One region of the Streptomyces lancefieldiae genome, then DNA from elsewhere that is predicted to be linked to it. Evidence: riboswitches for the same ligand, from Rfam matches in the RefSeq annotation. Region 1 holds a riboswitch; each other region holds the start of a gene.

What was found. Region 1 has a riboswitch for cyclic di-AMP ahead of RM812_RS19175 (M23 family metallopeptidase). Riboswitches for the same ligand answer to the same signal wherever they lie in the genome.
Region 2: linked by a shared signal. The riboswitch ahead of RM812_RS11945 (C40 family peptidase) and the one ahead of RM812_RS19175 (M23 family metallopeptidase) in region 1 are both predicted to bind cyclic di-AMP.
Region 3: linked by a shared signal. The riboswitch ahead of RM812_RS01640 (M23 family metallopeptidase) and the one ahead of RM812_RS19175 (M23 family metallopeptidase) in region 1 are both predicted to bind cyclic di-AMP.
Region 4: linked by a shared signal. The riboswitch ahead of RM812_RS28770 (transglycosylase SLT domain-containing protein) and the one ahead of RM812_RS19175 (M23 family metallopeptidase) in region 1 are both predicted to bind cyclic di-AMP.

What each region holds. Positions count from the first base shown of each region.
Region 1 is NZ_JAVRFH010000018.1:27,264-32,640, reverse strand. It holds gene RM812_RS19185 (M16 family metallopeptidase) at 1-747, shown strand, start outside; gene RM812_RS19180 (M16 family metallopeptidase) at 744-2,132, shown strand; cyclic di-AMP (ydaO/yuaA leader) riboswitch at 2,323-2,487, shown strand; gene RM812_RS19175 (M23 family metallopeptidase) at 2,500-3,264, shown strand; gene RM812_RS19170 (GntR family transcriptional regulator) at 3,453-4,151, shown strand; gene RM812_RS19165 (HPr family phosphocarrier protein) at 4,276-4,557, opposite strand; gene RM812_RS19160 (bifunctional acetate--CoA ligase family protein/GNAT family N-acetyltransferase) at 4,735-5,377, shown strand, end outside.
Region 2 is NZ_JAVRFH010000009.1:168,544-173,920, reverse strand. It holds gene bioB (biotin synthase BioB) at 1-68, opposite strand, end outside; gene RM812_RS11965 (8-amino-7-oxononanoate synthase) at 216-1,343, shown strand; gene RM812_RS11960 (DUF397 domain-containing protein) at 1,387-1,617, opposite strand; gene RM812_RS11955 (helix-turn-helix domain-containing protein) at 1,651-2,511, opposite strand; gene RM812_RS11950 (ATP-binding protein) at 2,725-3,216, shown strand; gene RM812_RS11945 (C40 family peptidase) at 3,280-3,753, opposite strand; cyclic di-AMP (ydaO/yuaA leader) riboswitch at 3,757-3,899, opposite strand; gene RM812_RS11940 (ATP-dependent Clp protease proteolytic subunit) at 4,351-4,677, opposite strand; gene RM812_RS11935 (ABC transporter permease) at 4,795-5,377, opposite strand, start outside.
Region 3 is NZ_JAVRFH010000001.1:309,251-314,627, reverse strand. It holds gene RM812_RS01660 (MBL fold metallo-hydrolase) at 1-469, opposite strand, end outside; gene RM812_RS01655 (hypothetical protein) at 637-825, shown strand; gene RM812_RS01650 (TetR/AcrR family transcriptional regulator) at 885-1,505, shown strand; gene RM812_RS01645 (SGNH/GDSL hydrolase family protein) at 1,581-2,366, opposite strand; gene RM812_RS01640 (M23 family metallopeptidase) at 2,607-3,485, opposite strand; cyclic di-AMP (ydaO/yuaA leader) riboswitch at 3,490-3,647, opposite strand; gene RM812_RS42990 (GH36 C-terminal domain-containing protein) at 3,976-4,287, opposite strand; partial or broken gene RM812_RS42985 (hypothetical protein) at 4,362-4,541, opposite strand; gene RM812_RS01630 (tyrosine-protein phosphatase) at 4,860-5,377, shown strand, end outside.
Region 4 is NZ_JAVRFH010000037.1:10,574-15,950, forward strand. It holds gene RM812_RS28765 (polyprenyl synthetase family protein) at 280-1,290, opposite strand; cyclic di-AMP (ydaO/yuaA leader) riboswitch at 2,003-2,170, shown strand; gene RM812_RS28770 (transglycosylase SLT domain-containing protein) at 2,175-2,666, shown strand; gene RM812_RS28775 (HAD family hydrolase) at 2,673-3,482, opposite strand; gene RM812_RS28780 (GNAT family N-acetyltransferase) at 3,760-4,824, shown strand; gene RM812_RS28785 (glycosyltransferase) at 4,869-5,377, shown strand, end outside.

The DNA.
Region 1 (5,377 bases):
GTCGTCGGCGACATCGACCCGGAGCAGACGCTCGCCTGGATCGAGAAGTACTTCGGCTCCATCCCCTCGCACGACGGCAAGCAGCCCCCGCGGGACGGTTCGCTGCCGGACGTCATGGGCGGGCAGCTGCGCGAGGTCGTCGAGGAGGAGGTCCCGGCCCGTGCCCTGATGGCGGCCTACCGCCTGCCGGAGGACGGCACGCGCGCGTGCGACGCGGCCGACCTGGCCCTCACCGTCCTGGGCGGCGGCGAGTCCTCCCGCCTGTACAACCGGCTGGTGCGGCGCGACCGCACGGCCGTGGCCGCCGGGTTCGGCCTGCTGCGGCTCGCCGGGGCGCCCTCCCTGGGGTGGCTGGACGTGAAGACGTCCGGTGACGTCGAGGTGCCGGTCATCGAGACCGCCATCGACGAGGAGCTCGCCCGGTTCGCCGAGGAGGGTCCCACGGCCGAGGAGATGGAGCGCGCCCAGGCCCAGTTGGAGCGCGAGTGGCTCGACCGCCTCGGCACGGTCGCCGGCCGCGCCGACGAACTGTGCCGGTACGCCGTCCTGTTCGGCGACCCGCAGCTCGCCCTCACCGCCGTGCAGCGGGTGCTCGAGGTGACGGCCGAGGAGGTCCAGGAGGTCGCCAAGGCCCGCCTGCGCCCCGACAACCGCGCGGTGCTCGTCTACGAGCCCACCGCCCCCGCCGACGAGACCGCCGCCGACGAGACCGACGCCACCGACGAGAACGAGGAGGCGGCCAAGTGACCGAGCTCGCCACCATGGAATTCCACGCGCAGCCGCAGGCCGGTGAACCCAAGCCGTGGGCGTTCCCGGCCCCCGAGCGCGGCAGTCTCGCCAACGGCCTCACCGTGCTGCGCTGCCACCGCCCCGGCCAGCAGGTCGTCGCCGTCGAAGTACTCCTCGACGCACCTCTGGACGCCGAGCCGACCGGTCTCGACGGCGTCGCCACGATCATGGCGCGCGCCTTCTCCGAGGGCACCGACAAGCATTCCGCGGAGGAGTTCGCCGCCGAGCTGGAGCGTTGCGGCGCCACCCTCGACGCGCACGCCGACCACCCCGGCGTCCGGCTGAGCCTGGAGGTGCCGGCCTCACGTCTCGCCAGGGCACTCGGCCTGCTCGCCGACGCCCTCAGGGCGCCCGCGTTCACGGACAGCGAAGTGGAACGGCTGGTCCGCAACCGCCTCGACGAGATCCCGCACGAGCTGGCCAACCCCTCCCGCCGCGCGGCCAAGGAGCTCTACAAGCAGCTGTTCCCGGCCGAGGCGCGCATGTCGCGCCCGCGCCAGGGCACCGAGGAGACGGTCGCGAGCATCGACTCGGGAGCCGTACGCGCCTTCTACGAGAAGCACGTCCGCCCCGCCACGGCCACCGCCGTGGTCGTCGGCGACCTCACCGGCGTCGACCTCGACGCGCTGCTCGGCGACACGCTGGGCGCGTGGACCGGCTCCGCCGCCGAGCCGCGCCCCGTGCCCCGGGTGACCGCCGACGACACCGCCCGGGTCGTCGTCGTGGACCGCCCCGGAGCGGTCCAGACGCAGCTGCTGATCGGGCGCACCGGCGCCGACCGGCACGACCGCGTGTGGCCCGCGCAGGTGCTCGGCACCTACTGCCTGGGCGGCACCCTCACCTCCCGCCTGGACCGCGTCCTGCGCGAGGAGAAGGGATACACCTACGGCGTACGGGCTTTCGGCCAGGTCCTGCGGTCCGCCCCCGACGGCACGGGCGCCGCCCTGCTCGCCATCAGCGGCTCCGTCGACACCCCCAACACCGGCCCCGCCCTGCAGGACCTGTGGACGGTGCTGCGCACGCTCGCCGAGGGCGGACTCACCGACGCCGAGCGCGACGTCGCGGTGCAGAACCTGGTCGGGGTGGCGCCGCTGAAGTACGAGACGGCGGCGGCCGTGGCGAGCACGCTGGCCGACCAGGTCGAGCAGCACCTGCCCGACGACTACCAGGCCACGCTCTACCGCCAACTCGCCGCCACCGGCACCGTGGAGGCCACGGCGGCGGTGGTGAACGCCTTCCCGGGGGACCGACTGCTGACGGTCCTCGTCGGTGACGCGGCGCAGATCAAGGAGCCCGTCGAAGCCCTCGGCATCGGCGAAGTGACCGTGGTGGCCGCCGAGTAGGGCACACGAGCGCGGCGGCCCTGGTGACGAATGCGTCACCAGGGCCGCCTTTTGTCCGAATTGAGGGAGTGGCTGCCTGTCTGCCCTGTGGCATGCGCTACAAAAAGCCTGTTGCGTTTGAGGATTGAAGGCAGCCGCGTTTAGCGTCGTCCGGGCTGTTCGTCAGGCAGTGCGCCGCACCCGCGGCACCGGACAGTCATCGCCGAGTCCCCGTACGGCGCGAGCCAGGGGAGCCGGGGACCCATCGCAGTCCCTGGGGTGAATCGGATGCCCGCGCGTGCAGCGAGGGGGTCCGTAGGAGACCTTCCTGCTCCGAACCCGTCAGCTAACCCGGTAGGCGAGAGGGAAGGAAAGGAACAGCCTCTACATGGCGTTCACGCGCGCCACCGGGAAGCACCGCCGTCCCAGCCGGGTGCACCGCACCACCGCCCGCGCGGCGGGTGTCGCGGCCCTCGCCACCACCGGCGTCGTCGGCACCCTCGCGGCTCCGGCGCTCGCCGCCGAGTCCGAGGCGGAGCAGAGCGGACTCACCCCGGTCGTCACCATCGGCGACTCCGTGGCCGACGAGATCGACGCCCAGGCCGCCGCGCAGAAGCAGGCAGCCCTGGACGCAGCCGCCCGAGAGGCGGCCGAGGAGGCCGCGCGCGAGCGGGCGGCCGAGGCGGCGAAGGAGGCGCGCGAGGCCAAGGAGCGCGCCGCGCGTGAGGCGGAGCGCGAGCGCCTCAACACCTTCGTGTCGCCGATCACCGCCTCCTACGTCTCCACCGCCTACCGGGCCGGCAGCTCCCTGTGGTCCTCCGGCAGTCACACCGGCATCGACTTCCACGCCTCCAGAGGCACCTCCGTGCACGCCGTCGGCGTCGGCACGGTCGTCGAGGCCGGCTGGGGCGGCGCGTACGGCAACCAGGTCGTGATCAAGATGCACGACGGCACCTACACCCAGTACGGCCACCTGTCGTCCATCGGCGTCTCGGTGGGCCAGTCGGTCGTCCCGGGCCAGCAGATCGGCCTCTCCGGCGCCACCGGCAACGTCACCGGACCGCACCTGCACTTCGAGGCCCGCACGAGCCCCGAGTACGGCTCGGACATGGACCCCGTCGCCTACCTCCGCTCCCACGGCGTGAACGTGTGACGACGGACGGTACGGCAACCGAAAGCCCCGGCTCCCCGAGCCGGGGCTTTCGGATTTCCGGGCGCGGTGCTGTCCAAAAAATATCCATGAAATCCGCCGCGCCGTCCGAATGCCAGCCCCATTGGCCTAGAGTCACGGAACACACGTCCATCGTCGACGTTTCACGGGGATTAAGACGGAGGTCGGTCATGCGTATTCCGGCGCACTCGGTGTGCACGGCGATCCGGGACGACATCGTCGCCGGCGTCCACGGGCGGGGCAGCCGGCTCACCGAGGAACTCCTCGCCCGCAACTACGGCGTCTCCCGCGTCCCCGTCCGCGAGGCGCTGCGTACGCTGGAGGCCGAGGGGTTCGTGGTGACCCGGCGGCACGCGGGCGCGTGCGTGGCGGAGCCGACCGCACAGGAGGCCGCCGACCTGCTGGAGACGCGTACGCTCCTGGAACCCCTCGGCGCCTCCCGGGCCGCCCGGCGCCGCACCGAGGCCCACCTGAAGGTACTGCGCGGGCTGGTCAGGCTGGGACAGGAACGCGCCAGGCGGGGCAGTGGCGAGGACCTGCGCTCACTGGGCGGCTGGTTCCACGAGACCCTCGCGCAGGCCGCCGGCAGCCCCTCCCTGACGGCGCTGCTGACCCAACTGCGCCACAAGATCGCCTGGATGTACGTCGTGGACGCGCCGACCGGACCGGTGGAGTACTGGGCGGAGCACGGCGCGATCGTGGACGCGGTGGCCCGGGGCGACGCCGAGCGCGCGCGGGCGCTCATGGCACTGCACACCGAGCGGTCCGCGCCGGCGCACCGCTTGCGGTTCGCCTCCGGCGGTGAGCAGCGGGCGGGGCGTGTGAGGAACTCGCAACGTCCCGTAAACATGTCGAGCCCGCGGCATTAACACGGGCACCGTATACAAAAGAGGAGTCAATTTCGGGGGCTATTTCCTGCTGCCCGGAAAAGGGGAAAACGAAAGGCCCGCCCCGTGGTCCGGTCCGGGGTGGGCCTTTCGGTGCTGCTGTCGCTCAGACGGTCTCGGGGAGTTCCTCGAGGCCCTCGGAGACCAGCTTCGCCAGCCGCTCCAGGGCGGCGTCCGCACCCTCGGCGTCGGAGGCGAGGACGATCTCCTCGCCGCCCTGGGCGCCGAGGCCGAGGACGGCCAGCATGGAGGCCGCGTTGACGGGGGACCCGTCGGCCTTGGCGATCGTCACCGGGACGCCTGTGGCCGTGGCGGCTCGGACGAAGATGGAGGCGGGGCGGGCGTGGAGACCCTCGGCCCAGCCGACGTTGACGCGGCGCTCAGCCATGTGATGCTGCCCTTCAGGTGTTCAGGGTTGTCTAGACCAGTTTCCCACATCGTGAAGCATGCCCGGACGGACACGCTCTGCGGGGGTGGTGGCCGTCGGACCGCGGCCTCGGCCCGACCTTCCGTCCCCACAGACTGCCTCGCGCCGTTGTCGCACGCGAGCCGTACTCTGGGGCCCATGCAGACCTCGTCGGACCGGCACGAGTATCCCGCCCACTGGGAAGCCGACGTGGTGCTGCGCGACGGCGGCACCGCGCGCGTCCGCCCCATCACCGTTGATGACGCCGAGCGCCTGGTCAGCTTCTACGAGCAGGTCTCCGACGAGTCGAAGTACTACCGCTTCTTCGCGCCGTACCCTCGCCTGTCCGCCAAGGACGTCCACCGCTTCACGCACCACGACTTCGTGGACCGGGTGGGACTCGCGGCCACGATCGGCGGCGAGTTCATCGCCACCGTACGCTACGACCGCATCGGCGCGGGTGGAACGTCCGCGTCGTCCCACCCGTCGCCCACCACCACCCTTGCCGGAGGGCGCTTCGCGCCCGCCCCTCCCGTCTCCGACGAGGCCGAGGTCGCCTTCCTCGTCCAGGACGCGCACCAGGGGCGCGGCGTCGCCTCGGCGCTCCTGGAACACATCGCGGCCGTCGCGCGTGAGCGCGGCATCCGCCGCTTCGCCGCGGAGGTGCTGCCCGCCAACACCAAGATGATCAAGGTGTTCATGGACGCGGGGTACACCCAGAAACGCAGCTTCGAGGACGGCGTGGTCCGCCTGGAGTTCGACCTCGAACCCACCGACCGCTCGCTCGCCGTGCAGTACGCGC
Region 2 (5,377 bases), on a different contig from region 1:
AGAGCCTCCTCGCGGGTCGGCGACTCGCGCCGAAGCCCCTTGTCCACCAGCGTGTTCAGCAGGTCCATGAGAGCTGATCCTGTCCTAAGGGGCCGCCCGGGGCCAAGGAGGCTTCGCACAACCCTGGCGGATCACCGTGTGGGTATTGCCACACATCGGGCGGCCGACGGTGCCGCTAGTGTCTGTCCACTGCCTACAAAACGAGAGGACCGCCCATGGCGTTCGGCTGGATCGACGAGCAGGCGGAACTGCGCCGCCGGGCCGGGCTCGTGCGGACGCTGCGCCCCCGTCCGGCCGACTCGCCGCTGCTTGACCTGGCGAGCAACGACTACCTCGGGCTGGCCCGGCACCCGGAGGTCGCCGAGGGGGCGGTCCGGGCCGCGCGGACCTGGGGGGCCGGCGCGACCGGCTCCCGGCTGGTGACCGGCACCACCGAGCTGCACGCCGCGCTCGAACGGGAACTGGCCGCCTTCTGCGGTTTCGAGGCGGCACTCGTCTTCTCCTCCGGATACGCGGCCAACCTCGCCGCGGTCACCGCGCTGGCGCCGCACGGCACCCTCGTCGTCTCCGACGCGGGCAACCACGCCTCGCTGATCGACGGCTGCCGGCTGGCCCGCGGCACGACCCAGGTCGTGGCGCACGCCGACCCGGAGGCGGTGCGCAAGGCACTGGCGACGCACGACGGCCCAGCCGTCGCCGTCTCCGACACGGTCTTCTCGGTCGACGGCGACGCGGCGCCGCTGGCCGCGCTCGCCGCCGCCTGCCGGGAGCACGGCGCCGGACTGGTCGTCGACGACGCCCACGGCCTCGGCGTGCTCGGCGAGGGCGGCCGGGGCGCCCCGCACGCGGCGGGGCTCGCGGGCGCCGACGACGTCGTCGCCACGGTCACCCTGTCCAAGTCGCTCGGCAGTCAGGGCGGCGCCGTGCTCGGCCCCGCCCGGGTCGTCGACCACCTGGTCAACGCGGCCCGGACGTTCATCTTCGACACCGGCCTCGCCCCCGCGGCGGCGGGCTCGGCCCTGGCGGCGCTCACCCTGCTGCGCCGCGAGCCGCAGCGGGCGGCGCGGGCCCGGGAGGTGGCGGCCGACCTGTACGCCCGCCTGACCGCCCTGGGGCTGGAAGCGGTACGTCCGCACGCCGCGGTCGTCGCGGTGCGCGCCCCCTCCCCGGAGGGGGCCGTACGCTGGGCGGCCGACTGCCGGGCGGCCGGCCTGTCCGTGGGCTGTTTCCGTCCTCCTTCCGTGCCCGACGGCATCTCACGGCTCAGGCTGACCGCTCGTGCGGACCTCTCCGGGGATCAGATCGAACGCGCTGTACGGGTGATCGGCGAAACGCGACCATGAGTCGGCGTGACACGGCCGTGCGCCGCCCGATGCCCCGTCGGCGTCAGCGGCCGTGGATCCCGGCCGTGAACGACGCCCAGCTCTCGGGGGAGAAGAGCAGCGCGGGTCCGGCCGGGTCCTTGGAGTCGCGCACGGCGAGCAGTCCGGCCCAGGGGCCGGCCGACGGGCGGGCCGCCTCCACACAGTTGTTCGCTCCGGTGCTGTAGCTGCTGCGCAGCCACCGCACCCCGGGCAGTTCGGTACTGGCCCGGATGGTCCGGGGAAGTTCCGACACGGAGCCTGAATTGGTGCCTGACATGGTGCCTCCTTACGCGCCTGCCGCGGTCGCGGCGATGAAGTCCAACGAGTCCTCGGGCGAAAGGGCATGGGTCAAAAGGGCATCGAAGGCCTCGGTGTAGGCCTCCAGGTCTTCTTTCCGTTCGAGATGCAGGCTACTCGTCAAGTGGTCGAGAACAACCACGTCCAGATCAGAAGTGCGCGAAAAAGAGAAGATTACGAAAGGGCCGGTGACACCGATGTGCGCCCCGGCGGCGAACGGCAGTACCTGGAGCCGGACATGGGGGAGAGACGCGGCCTCGACCAGGCGCGCCAGCTGACGGGACATCACCCCGGGCCCGCCCACCTCCCGGCGCAGTACCGCCTCGTCCAGGACCGCGCTCAGTTCCAGGGGCCGCTGCGCCCGCAGCACGTCCTGCCGGGCGAGCCGGACCTCCACCAGCGTGTCCAGCCGCTTCTCGGGCAACCCGTCCACCGCGGCGCGGGTCACCGCGCGGGCGTACTCCGGCGTCTGCAGCAGGCCGGGGACCACCGTGGTCTCCAGCGTGCGCATCGCGCTCGCCTGGGACTCCAGGCTGATGAAGTCCCGGTACGTCGGCGGCAGCACCCCTCGATAGGCGTGCCACCAGTGGTTGCGGCCGCCCGTGTCGTCGGAGCCTGCCAGCATCACCAGTAACTCGCGCAACTGGGCGTCGTCCACCCCGAAGGCGTCCAGCAGTAACCGCACATCGGCCGGTTTCGCGCCGCTGGTCCCGGTCTCGATCCGGCTGACTTTCGACTGGTGCCAGCCCACCAGTCGGGCCGCCTCACCGCTGGTGATCCCCGCCGACGTGCGCAGGGCGCGCAGTTCGGCGCCCAGCTTCCGGCGACGCACCACGGGACCGTGCTGCATGGGCCACTCCCTTACTCCCTATGGTCCGCCCGAATACGCTCTGCCGTCGCAGAGTTCACCGCTTCGAGCGACAGATATATGCATATCTTGGGGGATCGCCGTCCTTCACCGCCCTGGGGTGGCAGTCTGGCGGCGAAGCACCAGTCCGGGACCGTACTCGAACCATCCGCTCCGTGTCGGACCGCGGTCCCGGGGGAAAGGGACGACGTCTCCATGGCAGACCATCTGGAAGCATCCGTCACTCTGCCGAGCGATCCCGCCTCGGTGGCCGCCGCGCGCACCTATGTGGTCGGCACGCTGGCGGAGTGGGGCCTGCCGGCGGACACCGAGGTGTCCGACACCGTCCGGCTCATCGTCTCCGAGCTTGCGACCAACGCGGTCCAGCACACGCTCGGACAGTCCCCCACCTTCACGGTGGACCTCGGGCTCGACCGTCGGTCACGGCTGCGCATCGGCGTCACCGACAGCCATCCCCGCTTCCCCAAGCGCCTGCCCGCCGCCGTCCAGCAGGACAACGGCCGGGGCATGGTGATCATCCGCTGGCTGACCGCGGAGTGCGGCGGCAAGCTGAGAGTCCGGCCCACGCGTGAGGGCGGCAAGACCGTCTCCATCGAACTGCCCTGGACACCCCTGGGCGGACCGGTGACCCCCGAACCGGTCACGGCCGCGGGACAGGTCGTGGGCGGCCAGGAGCCTCAGCCGTGAGGCGCCTCGGCGGCACACGGGCAGGTGACGACGGGTCAGGGCACCGTCACCTGCCCGGGCCCGCTACTTGACCCGGCCGTACCAGACGCTGCTGGTCCAGATCTTCTCCAGGCGTACCACGGCCCCGGTCTTCGGGGCGTGCCAGATCCTGCCCTTCCCGGCGTAGATGCCGACGTGGTAGACGCTGCTGCCCGAGTGGAAGAACACCAGGTCCCCGGACTTGCGATTCTTGGCGGAGACATGACGCGTCTTGTTGTACTGCTGGGCCGCGGTGCGCGGCAGCTTCTTGCCGGCCTTCTTGAACGAGTACAGCGTCAGGCCCGAGCAGTCGAACCTGCGTGGACCGGTGGCACCCCACATGTACGGGGAACCTTTCTTGGAGGCCGCGATCTTGAGGGCCTTGGTCGCATGGGTCGCCGCCGCTGCTTCGGAGGCGGCACCGGGGACCACGACGGATCCGCCCATGGCGGCGAGGGTGAGAGCTGAGGCCGTGCCCGCGCGGGCCATCAGGGACGGGACACGATTGAGCGTGGACATGCGCAACCCTTCGTCAGCCGCCTGTGAAGGGTGACCTGTCGGATTCGGGCTGGCGAAGTTGCCCGGCCGCACGAGTGCGGCTTCACCCCAAGGGCTGCTCGGCCCGGCGCCTCTCGCGGAGATCACCGTTCCGGCGGCCCGTCGTGCTCGGGTCCTCCACTCCTGCCGATCCACTCCTGTCGACCGGTCGTCCGGGCGGCGGCAGGACTCGGCGTCCGCCCGGACCGCCCCGCCGCTGCGGCGGGGGCTTGTCGTCAGTCACGGATCTTGTCTCCTCCGGTGGGAAATTCCCAACGGGACGTGCACTTTGTGTTGTTACTCGCCGTTCATCCGTTCGGGTGGGCGCATCCGGGTTCGAGCCACCGCCGAGTGCGTCGACGAACCGGGGACCTGCGGCGCAACGACTTGTTCCGCTGACCGGGAGGACACGGTGCGCAACTTCGGCCGGTCGGAAATCGGGGGTGTTCCTACGCCGAAAGGGGGTACGCCGTTTGGTCCGTTTCGGGCCCCTGCCGCCTGAACCGCCGGAAACGGCGGAAGCCTGACGCGCGGTCCGCCGTTCCCCGCTCGAGCACCCGAAGCCCAGGTACAGGTCGATCAGGTCGGCCTCCGCGCGGGTCGGGGCGGGCAGCGGCGGCGGTTCCGGTGGCAGCGTCGGCGGCTCACCTCAACGCCGGACGTCGGGAGCGTGGCCCTGCGGCCGGGCGCCGTCCGGTCCACCGGGCCGTGCTCCGGGGCCTGGTGCGCGTCCAGGTTCGCTGCCCGCTCGATGTCGGTGTTCACCCGCTCGGGAGTGCGGCCCGTGTGCCGTACGGGGATCCGCTCCAGGCGGGCGCGGATGTGGGCGAACGCGTCGGCGTGGAGGGCCGGATCACTTGCCTTCCCCTCCTTCGGGCCGGTGAACGGAGGTTGACTGGGCGTCACCCGGACGCCCCGGCAGTACGGCGCGCCGGCCCGGGGTGCCCGCCGCCGGCGGCCCCGCGGCGGAGGGACCGGCCTGCGCCGGGCAGCAGCACACCCTGGTCACCCCGGGCGCGGCCCTCAGACCGACCGGGCCGGCGCCGGGGCCCGGTCGGAGACGGGCGCCTCGCTGTGCGCGCGCCGGCGCAGTGTGCCGCCGAGCAGGACCGCACCCAGACCCAGTACGACCCACCACGTCAGCGTGAACACGGGTCCCGTGGCCGCGGCGCCGTCGAAGAAGGAGACCGAGCGCAGCAGTGAACCGCCCGCCCCCGGCGGCAGCCACTGGCCGATCGCCCCGGCCGGCCGGGGCAGCATCTCCGGGGCGGAGGCCACTCCCGAGAACGCGTTGCCCAGCAGCACCACCAGCAACGCGCCCAGGCCGATACCCGGCCGCCCGAGCAGCGCCCCGAGCCCGGCCGGGCCCGCGGCCACGGCCAGCGTCGACAGCCCGAGGACCCCGGCCACGGCCCACCAGTCGCCGGTGACCACCCCGAGCCAGCTGTGCGTGATCGCCGTCGCCACCAGGCCGGTCAGTGCGGCGGCGCCGACCAGTGTGCCCACCGCGCGCAGGCCGCGCAGCCCCAGCAGGGTCACCGTCGCACCGGCCGCGACTCCGGCCAGCGCGAGCGGCAGCACGCTCGCGCTCACGGCGGCGCCGCGC
Region 3 (5,377 bases), on a different contig from region 1:
GGGAGATGACGACCACGTCCACCTCGCCCAGGGCGGCGAGCGGCACCGGGACCGGGTGCAGCCGCTTGGGCCCGGCGAACGGGAACGGGGAGCAGCGCTCGCCCCACACCGGGTCGAAGAGCACCCGCTGCCCGTCTATCTCGGCGAGCACGCTGGAGTGCCCCATCCAGGTCAGCCGCAGTCCGGTGGCAGGCGGCCGGGCCATGTCGGCGAGCGTGGTGGCGTGTACCGGGACCGGTCCCCCCGGGGAACGGCGCAGCCGCGACTCCCGGTCGAAATAGATCTTGGCGAACTCGCGGGCCGATCCGGAGGGCCGGGTGCGGGCGGTGCCTCCGGGGTTCTGGAACACCCCGTCGCGGAAGTGCGGCGAACGGCGGATACGCGCCATGCGCTCACCGCCCGGGTCGGCGCCGAAGGCCGCGGGCCGCGGCACGCGGAGCCCGGTGTGAGGGGAACGGGGGGCGGCCACGGTACCTCCTGGTGGAGTGGGTCAGGATCTCATTGTCGTCCTGTCCGACGTCACCTCGAACGACCGGTGTCACATTCGGGTTCCCTCCACCCGTCGTACCGGTGAGGGCGCCCCGCCAAAGCGCCCGGAACGGCACGGCACGACCGACGGACAGGAGGGTGGCCCCCATGGCCCGCGTATCCCTCACCCCGCCCCGGACGCTCCTCCTCCGCGTCATGGAGTGGTACTCCAGGCGCACCTACGGCAAGGTCCTCGACCCCGGCAAGGCGCCCGACCTCACCAGCCAGGGCTTCAAGGACTCCTGCGACCTGTCCGACACGGGCCGCGGGGCCGGTGCCGCCGCCGCGACGGACTGAATCCAGGGGCCGGAGGCGGGCGTCGCCGCACGTCCGGGCGCCTGTATAGGCTGACGGGCGTGGCGAGAGTCCGGTTGAGTGTGACGGAGCGGCGCGAGGAGCTGCTGTGCGCGGCCATCGAGCAGATATCGGCGCGGGGCGTGGCGGCGTTGCGGATCGCCGACGTGGCCGCCGCGCTCGGTGTCAGCAACGCACTGGTGCTCTATCACTTCTCGACGAAGGAGAAGCTGGTCGCCGCCGCCTTCGCGCACGCCGCCGAGGACGATCTCGCCCATCTGCGCAAGCTGCTGGGCCGCCGTACGTCGGCGCTGCGCCGCCTGCGGACGGCCGTGCGGTGGTACGCCCCCACCGGGCAGGCCAAGGGCTGGCGGCTGTGGATCGAGAGCTGGGCCGTGGCCCTGCGCGAGCCCGACCTGCGTGAGGTCGCGCGGGAGCTCGACCGGCAGTGGAAGGCGGCGATCGCCGAGGTCATCGCGGAGGGCGTGGCCGCCGGGGAGTTCCCGTGCCCGGACCCCGACGGCGCCGCCCTGCGACTGACGGCCCTGCTCGACGGGTTGGCCGTGCAGCTGACGTCGTACGCGGGCGCGGTGACACGGGCCCAGGCACAGGAGTGGACGGACGAGGCGCTCGCCCGGGAACTGGGCCTGGCACGGGAGGCGTTGACGGCATCGCCGCGATGAGCCGCCCGGCCCCGGGATCTCCGCTGCTGCGCCCCGTCCCCGTCTGCCTCCCTGTCCCCCGTCCCCGTCCCGCCTTCAGGCCACCGCGTCGATGCGCGACTTGATGTCGTCCGGCGACAGCGTCCCCTTGGCGGTCACGTGGTCTCCCGAGGACTCTCCGCGCAGCCGGCGTCCGATCCACGGCACCAGGTACTCGCGTGCCCAGTGCACGTCGTCCCGCCGGACGTCGAGGGTGCCGCGGGGCGGCAGCGGCGGCCAGGGCTGGTCCGGGTCGGCCGGGATGCTGAGGCCGAGGACCTGGCCCGCGCGCAGCGCCACACGTGTGTGGCCCTCCGCCGAGAGGTGCAGCCGGTCCGCGTCCCACGCCCTGCGGTCCTGGACGCTCCGGAGCGACCAGAGGTCGAGCACCGGGCAGCCGTAGCGGTCGGCGACGGCGCGCACGTGTCCGTTGTACGTGGCGATCTTGCCGCGCAGATGCTTGAGGACGGGCACCTTGCGGGTGTCGAACCCGGTCGTCACCAGGACGGTGCCGGCCGCGGCGGTCAGCGCGGACACCGCCCGTTCGAACCGCTCGGCCACCTCGTCGGGGTCGGTGCCGGGCCGGATGATGTCGTTGCCGCCCGCACAGAACGAGACCAGGTCCGGTGCGAGTTCGACGGCCCGCGGGACCTGCTCCGCCACGATCTGGTCGAGCAGCCTGCCGCGCACGGCGAGGTTCGTGTACGTGAAGTCGCCCTCGGGGCGCCGGTCCGCGAGCAGGACGGCGAACCGGTCGGCCCAGCCGACGAACGCCCCGTCGGGGCCGGGGTCGCCGACGCCCTCGGTGAAGCTGTCCCCCACCGCCACGTACGACCCGATCACTGCTCTGCTGTCACTCTTCGAATCGTCTGCCACATCGGCCCATGATTCACCGTGGAATGTGACCTACGCGACCGTAGGAAGGGGTTGACGGGCGGTGAGAAAAACCACGCCTAAAGTGTTCGTCAATTCCGGAATACGCGGAAGACCGACGACAGGCCGAAGACGGACCGTAGGCCGAAGGCCGGACCCGGGGATCGGGGTCCGGCCTTCGGTGGCGCGGAGGCCGCGCCGAAACCGGCGTCAGACCGAGACGCCGTGCGAGCGCAAGTAGGACAGCGGGTCCACGTCCGAGCCGTAGTCCGGCGTGGTGCGGATCTCGAAGTGCAGGTGCGGGCCGGTCACGTTGCCGGTGGCGCCCGAGAGGCCGACCTGCTGGCCCGCCGTCACCGACTGGCCGGCGGAGACGGAGAGCGAGGACAGGTGGGCGTACTGGGCGTAGTGGCCGTCGGCGAGCTTGATGACGACCTGGTTGCCGTACGCGCCGCCCCAGCCGGCGGAGACGACCGTGCCCGCGCCGACGGCCTTGAGCGAGGTGCCGGTCGGGACGACGAAGTCCGTGCCGGTGTGGTAGCCGCTGGACCACATGCTGCCCGACTGGTGGTACGGCGTACCGACGCTGCCGCCGGCGACGGGGGAGGTGTAACCGTTCGACGACTTCTCCGGCTCGGTGCTGTCCGACGCGGCGCTCTTCGGCGCGGTGCTCTTCGGCGCCGCGGGCTTCTCGGCGGACTCGTCCGCGGCCTTCTGGCCGATCGACAGCTCGAGGCCCGGGTGGATCAACGCCGGGTCGGAGCCGATGACCTGGCGGTTGTCCGAGTAGAGCTTCTTCCAGCCGCCGTCGACGTGCTGCTCGTCAGCGATCTTCGACAGGTAGTCACCGCTCCGCACGGTGTACGTCGTCGCGCCCGAGTTCTTCCCGGCGCTGTTCCCGGCGGCCTGCTCGGCCGTCGTCGGGAGGGACTGCGCGGCCTGCTCGGAGACGGACTGCGCGGGAGCGGCCTGGGCACCGGCGGCACCCATCAGCGGGAGGGCGAGCGCGGCGCCACCGGTTCCGGCGACGGCGAGGGTTCGGGTGAGGCGCATGGCCCTGGTACGGCGGTGCTTACCCTTCGCGGGCATGGCGGATTCCTCTCCGGCGCCTGCGAGGTGAGCTGTCGGGTGCGGGCTGGAGATGCCCGGCCGCGCCGAAGCGCGGCTTTACCCCGAGCCGTTCCGGGAACCGGAACAGGCAGTGGTACCTGTGGGTCCCCCGCTCCTGCCGGGTACGGGTGATGGATGAGTGGGGCTCCGGTCGGCGGCAGGATTAGGCGTCCGTCCGGATCGGTGGTGAACGTAAGGGACCAGGACTCCCAGGGACAAGCGTGACTTTCCTGGGGCGGGACTTTCATGTGATCCATTGCGGGAATCGCCGGTCACACTCCGTCGATTTCACATGCGGCCCTTCACGTAAACGGCCTTGAAAACCGCCAGAATTACGTGAGCATGACGAACAACGCACCGTCACGGATATGACGCTGCTCACCCGAGACCGCCCCAGCCTCTTTTATTCCAGAGCGAGTTGGAAGGAAGGCGTCAATTTCGGACAGAAGAGCCAAAAGAGTCAGAAGGCTCAGATGCGGCGCAGCCGGATGACCGTGGCGTCGAGGTCCCCACGCAGAGCGAGGCACACACCGTGGTGCAGCGGGACCGCCCCTCGATGCACTTCACCCGTTTCACGGCATGCGTACGGTGCTTCCGGGTCGAGCCCGCGCCACCTCGGCGCGGGTACGGGCTCGCCGTGGTGCTGGGCCTGCAGCCGGGCGAGGACGGCGGTCCCGTCGCCGAACACGTACTGCACGGCACTGAGCCCGCCCCGCGGAGGCCGCAGCCGGTAGAGGTCGCCGCGCCGCACGAGGGGCCGGATCCCCTCGTGGAGAGCCACCGGTCCCGGGCCTCGGCCGGCTCCGCCTCGGTCCACTTCGTGAGGTCGCCGCCGATGCCGACCCCGGCCATCGCGCTGACGAACCGGAAGCGCAGGGAGCCGACCCGGCCGTTGCGCATGGCGTTGGGGGCTGTCGGTGACCCAGGCGGCCGTGACCCGCGCCGGGTGGATCCGACTGAGCCCTCCTGGACGGCGAGTCGGTCGAGCGGGTCGGTGTTGTCAGACGTCCACACCTGGTCCGTGCGGGCGAGCACCCCGAGGCGCCGGGAGCGCGATGCGCGGGCCCCAGTGGAGATGCACGAGCTCGTCGCGTCCGGTGAGGTGAAGGGCGTAGGCGCTGCCCGGTCCGGTGCGGAGCCAGGTGCGGCCGTCTTCGGAGATCTCCGGCATCAGGCCCCCACAAGGAAGAAACGGATGCGAACAGGTTCGCTCAGATACCAACATCGTTGCCACTGGTGCGGTCCTCCCGCAATGCCCTGTGGACAACTCATTGCCCCAGGCAAGAGATGCCGTATCGTCGAGTGGCGCCCGTCGTCGAGCAGCGCCGGCGGGGCGGAGTGGGAGGAGCCCCCGTGACGCAGCAGGTCCCGTCGACCGAGCCCGAGCTGGCCGGTGTGCGCAACTTCCGCGATCTGGGCGGACTGCCCACCGTGGACGGGCGGCGGGTGCGGCAGGGGGTGCTGTTCCGCAGCGGTCACCTGGCGCACGCCACCGGGGAGGACACGGCGTTCCTGGCCTCACTGGGCCTGCACACCGTCTTCGACTTCCGCAACGCGGCCGACCAGAAGCTCGAGGGTCCGGACGTCGAGCTTCCGGGCGTGCGCAACGTGAACCTGCCGCTGAGCGATCCGGCCGACGGCGCCGAGTTCTGGAAGATGGTCCGCGACGGCGACCTCGACCAGCTGCGCGAGATCCTGGCGGACGACAAGGGCGCCCAGCGGATGATCGGCTCCTACCGCACGATCATCAAGGAGCGCACGGCGGAGCACTCCCGGGTGCTGCACGCACTCGCCGAGGACAGCGTCCCCGCCCTGATGCACTGCGCGGCCGGCAAGGACCGCGCGGGCCTGTCGATCGCGATCACCCTGCT
Region 4 (5,377 bases), on a different contig from region 1:
CGACTCCCCCGGCCCGTAGGGGTGGGGTACACCGTCCGGTACCGGGCGGCGGAATACGCCGTCCACCAGGCGGCCGGACACGCCGGCCGCACCGGGTAGCGGGATACGCCCGCCGCACCGGGCAGTGGGACACGCGCCGATCCACACCGGGCAGTGGGCCATGCCGGCCGCACCGGCGGCGGGACACGCCGGTCGGCACAGGGCGGTGGACACGCCGGACGGCACCGGAAACGCGCTCGCACGGGGAACCCGTGACGCGGGTCACGGGCGGCCGGGCGCTCAGCCGGCCCGGTGCACCACGGCGTCGCACAGCTCCACCAGCGCGGCCTTGGCCTCGCACTCCCTGAGCGGGGCCAGCGCCGCACGGGCGTCCTTGGCGTACCGCACGGTGTCCCGCCGCGCCTGCTCCAGCGCGGGGTGGGCGCGCAGCAGCCGCAGCGCCTCCGCGTGCCGCGCGTCGTCACTGAGGTCGGAGTCCAGCAGCTCGCACAGGGCGATGTCCTCGGCGAGCCCCAGCCGGGCCGCCCGCTCGCGCAGCCGCAGCACCGGGAGGGTCGGGATGCCCTCGCGCAGGTCGGTTCCGGGTGTCTTCCCCGACTCGCGGGAGTCGGAGGCGATGTCCAGGACGTCGTCCGCGAGCTGGAAGGCGACGCCGAGGCGCTCGCCGTACTGGGTCAGCACGTCCACGACCGTCTCGTCGGCGCCGGACATCATCGCGCCGAACCGGCAGGAGACCGCCACCAGCGACCCCGTCTTGCCGCCCAGCACGTCCAGGTAGTGGTCGACCGGGTCGCGCCCGTCCTGCGGGCCCGCCGTCTCCAGGATCTGGCCGGTGACCAGCCGCTCGAACGCGAGGGCCTGCACCCGGACCGCCTCGGGCCCGAGGTCGGCGAGGATCTGGGAGGCGCGGGCGAAGAGGAAGTCGCCGGTGAGGACCGCGACCGAGTTGCCCCAGCGGGTGTTCGCGCTGGGCACCCCGCGCCGCACGGCGGCCTCGTCCATCACGTCGTCGTGGTACAGCGTGGCGAGGTGGGTCAGCTCCACGACCACGGCCGAGGGCACGATCCCGGGGGCGTAGGGGTCGCCGAACTGGGACGCGAGCATCACCAGCAGTGGCCGGAACCGCTTGCCTCCGGCACGTACCAGGTGCTGGGCGGCCTCGGTGATGAAGGGAACCTCGCTTTTGGTTGCCTCAAGCAACCCTTCCTCGACAGCCACCAATCCGGCCTGGACATCGGCTTCCAGAGCCTGGTCCCGCACGCTCAGCCCGAACGGCCCGACGACGGTCACGAGGGGTCTCCTGTCTGCTGGTGTCTACTGGCGATTACCTGGCTTGTCGATAGGTCGCTGCCACCACTCGAGCCAGCGTATCCGGTCACGTTTCGATCACCGCTAGCGCCCACCGTTACAGGCCGGTCGGTATCGGATCATGCGCGCTATGTTTTTGATCAGCTGATATGAGCAGATATTGATCGACATCACTCGAGGGTCTCGATACGGGGCACGGTGGCCGGAAGCCGCCACCGAAGATCCCATCACCGCTCCCCGGGGTCCGCACTCCGGGAGCGTCACCCACTCGGCACACACACCCCCCTCCCCCTCTCGAACGGATGCCCGCACAGCATGCGGGAACACCCGCAGGGGCGCGACACGAGACACGAGGAGCGGTCGGCCGGGCCGGACCGCCGGCCGGCTGCCGACGCCCTCACCACCGGCAGCCGGTTGACGCCCAGTTGGGCCTAATGCCCGATTTGCCACTCTTCTCGGGTCCCGTGAGTTGGCTCACGTCGCCCCACCCGTCGCCGACCCCGCCGCGAACCGTGTCTCCCCTTTGCCCCGTAAGCCAGTTGAGGCTTGGCAACCGCAAAGGATCAAGCACCCCAAACGCCCCAGAACAAGGTCAACAGGCACGTTGGGTGATTCCTGCACTTGTTTCGGACATGTGCTCTCGCATACGTTCCCGGCCAGTCGGGCGGACGCCGAATCCTGCCACCGCCGGACGCACAGTCATCCACCAACACACTCGCAGGCAGGAGCGGGGGACCCAGGTAAGTCGCCGCGCCGGTCACCACCGGAGCGGCTCGGGGTGAAGCCGTGCCCGACAGGGCGCGGCCGGGCACCTCCCCGCCCGAACCCGACAGCTCACCTCGCAGGCGTAAGGAGAGGGACTCAACATGTCTGCCAACGGTCAGAACCGTCACGCCCGGACCACCCGCCTCGCCCGCAAGCTCGCCCTGGCCGGCACCGGCGCCGCCGTACTCGCCCTGCCGCTCATCGGCGCCACCGGCGCGTCCGCGGCCACCCCGGCCGCCGCCACGACCGCCACCACGGCGACGACGACGTACCCGAACAACCTCGACGGCTGGATCCGGGAGTCGCTCGACATCATGGCGCAGCACGGCATCCCCGGGTCGTACGAGGGCATCCACCGCAACATCATGCGGGAGTCGTCCGGCAACCCGCTCGCCATCAACAACTGGGACATCAACGCCGTCAACGGCACCCCGTCCAAGGGCCTGCTCCAGGTGATCGACCCGACCTTCCGGGCGTACCACGTGGAGGGCACCTCCTGGGACCCGTACGACCCGGTCGCCAACATCACCGCGGCCTGCAACTACGCGGCCGACCGTTACGGCTCGATGGACAACGTCTTCGGCGCCTACTGAGCCGCACTAGGACATCGCGAAGACACGCTCGAGGACGACGGCCACGCCGTCGTCCTCGTTCGTCAAGGTGACCTCGTCGGCCACCGCCTTGAGTTCCGGGTGGGCGCCGGCCATGGCGACGCCGTGGGCCGCCCAGTGGAACATGGGGATGTCGTTGGGCATGTCCCCGAAGGCGATGGTCCGGCGCCGGGACAGGCCCAGGTGCTCGGCGGCCAGCGCCAGACCGGTCGCCTTGGTGATGCCGCACGGCTGGAGTTCCACCGTCCCCGGCCCCGACATCGTGACCGTCGCGAGGGAACCGACCACCGTGCGGGCCGTCGCCGCCAACTCGTCGTCGGACAGATCGGGATGGCGCAGCAGCACCTTGCTGATCGGCGCGCTCCACAGCTCGTCGCGCCGCTCGACCCGCACCGCCGGCAGCGTCGGGTGGGGCATCAGGTACCCCGGCTCGATGAGCGTCAGGCCGTCGACGCCGTCCTGGTCGGCCGCGGCGTACACCTGCCCCACCTCCGCCTCGATCTTGCCGAGCGCGGTCTCGGCCAGCTCCCGGTCCAGGGTGACCGACCACAGCATCCGGTGCGCGCCGGCGTCGTACACCTGCGCGCCCTGTCCGCACACCGCGAGCCCCGTGCAGCCGAGGCGGTCGAGCAGGGCCCGCACCCTGGGCGCCGGCCGCCCGGTCACCACCAGATGCCGCGCACCGGCCTCACCCACCCGCGCCAGCGCGGCCAGCGACCGGTCGGAGACGGTGTCGTCGCCGCGGAGCAGCGTGCCGTCGAGGTCGGTGGCGACGAGTGAATACGCGGTGCGGTCCATGATCAGAGAATACGGACGCCGCACCTGTCCGACTCACCGGCGATCGCATCCGAACGAGGACGCACGACTACGTACGACAAGGCGCGAGGACGGCGCGAGGACAGCCCGAACGTGTCCGAAACCTGTCACATCATCGGCTACAGCCGGTTAAAGGCCTGTGCACCGATTGGCAACAACATCTGCCGCTACCTACCCTGCGGGGCGGCCCCGGGGGTACCTTCCTGTTGTCCAGGGGGGACTTGATCGGGGGGTCGGGTTGAACGGCGGACGTGTACGCGTGCTCAGGCCACAGGAGCTGGGCGAGGGGGAACGGCAGCACTGGCGCGAGCTGCGCGCCAGGTCGACGGCGCCGCGCAACCCGTTCATGGAACCGGAGTTCACCGACGTCGTGGGCCGGGTACGGCCGCGGGCGCGGGTGGCGGTGCTGTACGACGGCGGTGAGGCGGCCGGTTTCCTGCCGCACGAACGCGGACCACTGGGCCAGGGCCGGGCGATCGGGCTCGGGGTGTCGGACTGCCAGGGCGCGGTGCTGCGCCCGGGACTCACCCCGGACACCCGCCAACTCCTGCGGGCCTGCGCCCTGTCGAGCTTCGCCTTCGACAACCTGGAGGCGGAGCAGGAGCTGTTCGTGCCGCACGCCGCCGAGGAACACACCGCCTACGTCATCGACGTGGAGAAGGGGTACGAGGCGTACGAGAGCGTGCTGCGCGCCCAGTCGCCGAAGTTCCTGAAGACCACCCTCGCCAAGGAGCGCAGGCTCGGCCGCCAGGTCGGGGACGTGCGCTTCGTGTTCGACGAGCGCGAACCGGCCGCGCTGCGCACGCTCATGGAGTGGAAGTCGGCGCAGTACCGCAGGACGGGCCGACGGGACCGGTTCGCGCAGGAGTGGATCAGCCGGCTCGTCGCCCGGCTGGCCGAGACCCGGGCGCCGGAGTGCACCGGCACCCTGTCCGTGCTCTACGCCGGCGGCCGACCGGTCGCCGCCCACTTCGGGCTGCGCTCGGCGACGGTCCTGGCGTGCTGGTTCCCGGCCTACGACCTCGACTTCGCCAAGTACTCGCCGGGGCTGGTACTGCATCTGCGGATGGCCGAGGCGGCCGCCGCCGAGGGCATCGGCATGCTCGACATGGGGCGTGGGGCTGCGGAGTACAAGGACTCGCTGAAGACCGGCGAACTTCCCGTGTACGAGGGATCGGCAACCCGCCCGGGGGCGGGGGCCGCGCTGCACTGGCTCGGCCGCGAACCGGCCCGCCGCGCGCACGGCTTCGTGCGCACCCGTCCCCGGCTGGCCTCGCTGGCGGCACGGACGTTGAAGGGCATGGCCCGGCTGCGCCGGTCATGACGGGCCGTGTGCGGCCCAGGGGCTTCGAGCGAGGGGGTGGGCGCGTGTCCCGAACGGCACGTGCGCGACAGGAGACGCAAGAGGAGATCGCCCGGTTTCTGAGCATCGGGCCGGTCCAGGTCGCCGAGCTGGACCTGGGCGCCGAGGCGGGGGGCCTCAGACCCGGGCCCGGCAGTCCTCCGGTGACGTCCGGCGCGGTCTTCGTGCTGGTCAGGAGGGACGGCCGGCCCGTCGGCACACTGCTGGGGCAGGTACCGGAGGGGGCTGATCCGGCTGAGGTGCTGGCGGGGCCGGCCGGCGCCATGCTGGAGGGGGCGCCTCACGAGGCGGTGCGCGGGGCGGCCTGCGAGGCCCACGGCGAGCCGGTGCCCGGGGCGGACGACGGGACGCTCGGCGATGCGGGCCGTGTGGCCAACGGCGAGGCGGACGACGCGAAAAGCGGCCAGGTGGCGCGCGGTGCGCCGCCCGCCAGTGTCGTGGTCGCCACCCGGGAGCGCGCCGGCCAACTCGCCCGCGCACTGGACTCGCTGCTCGCACAGGACCACCCGGACTT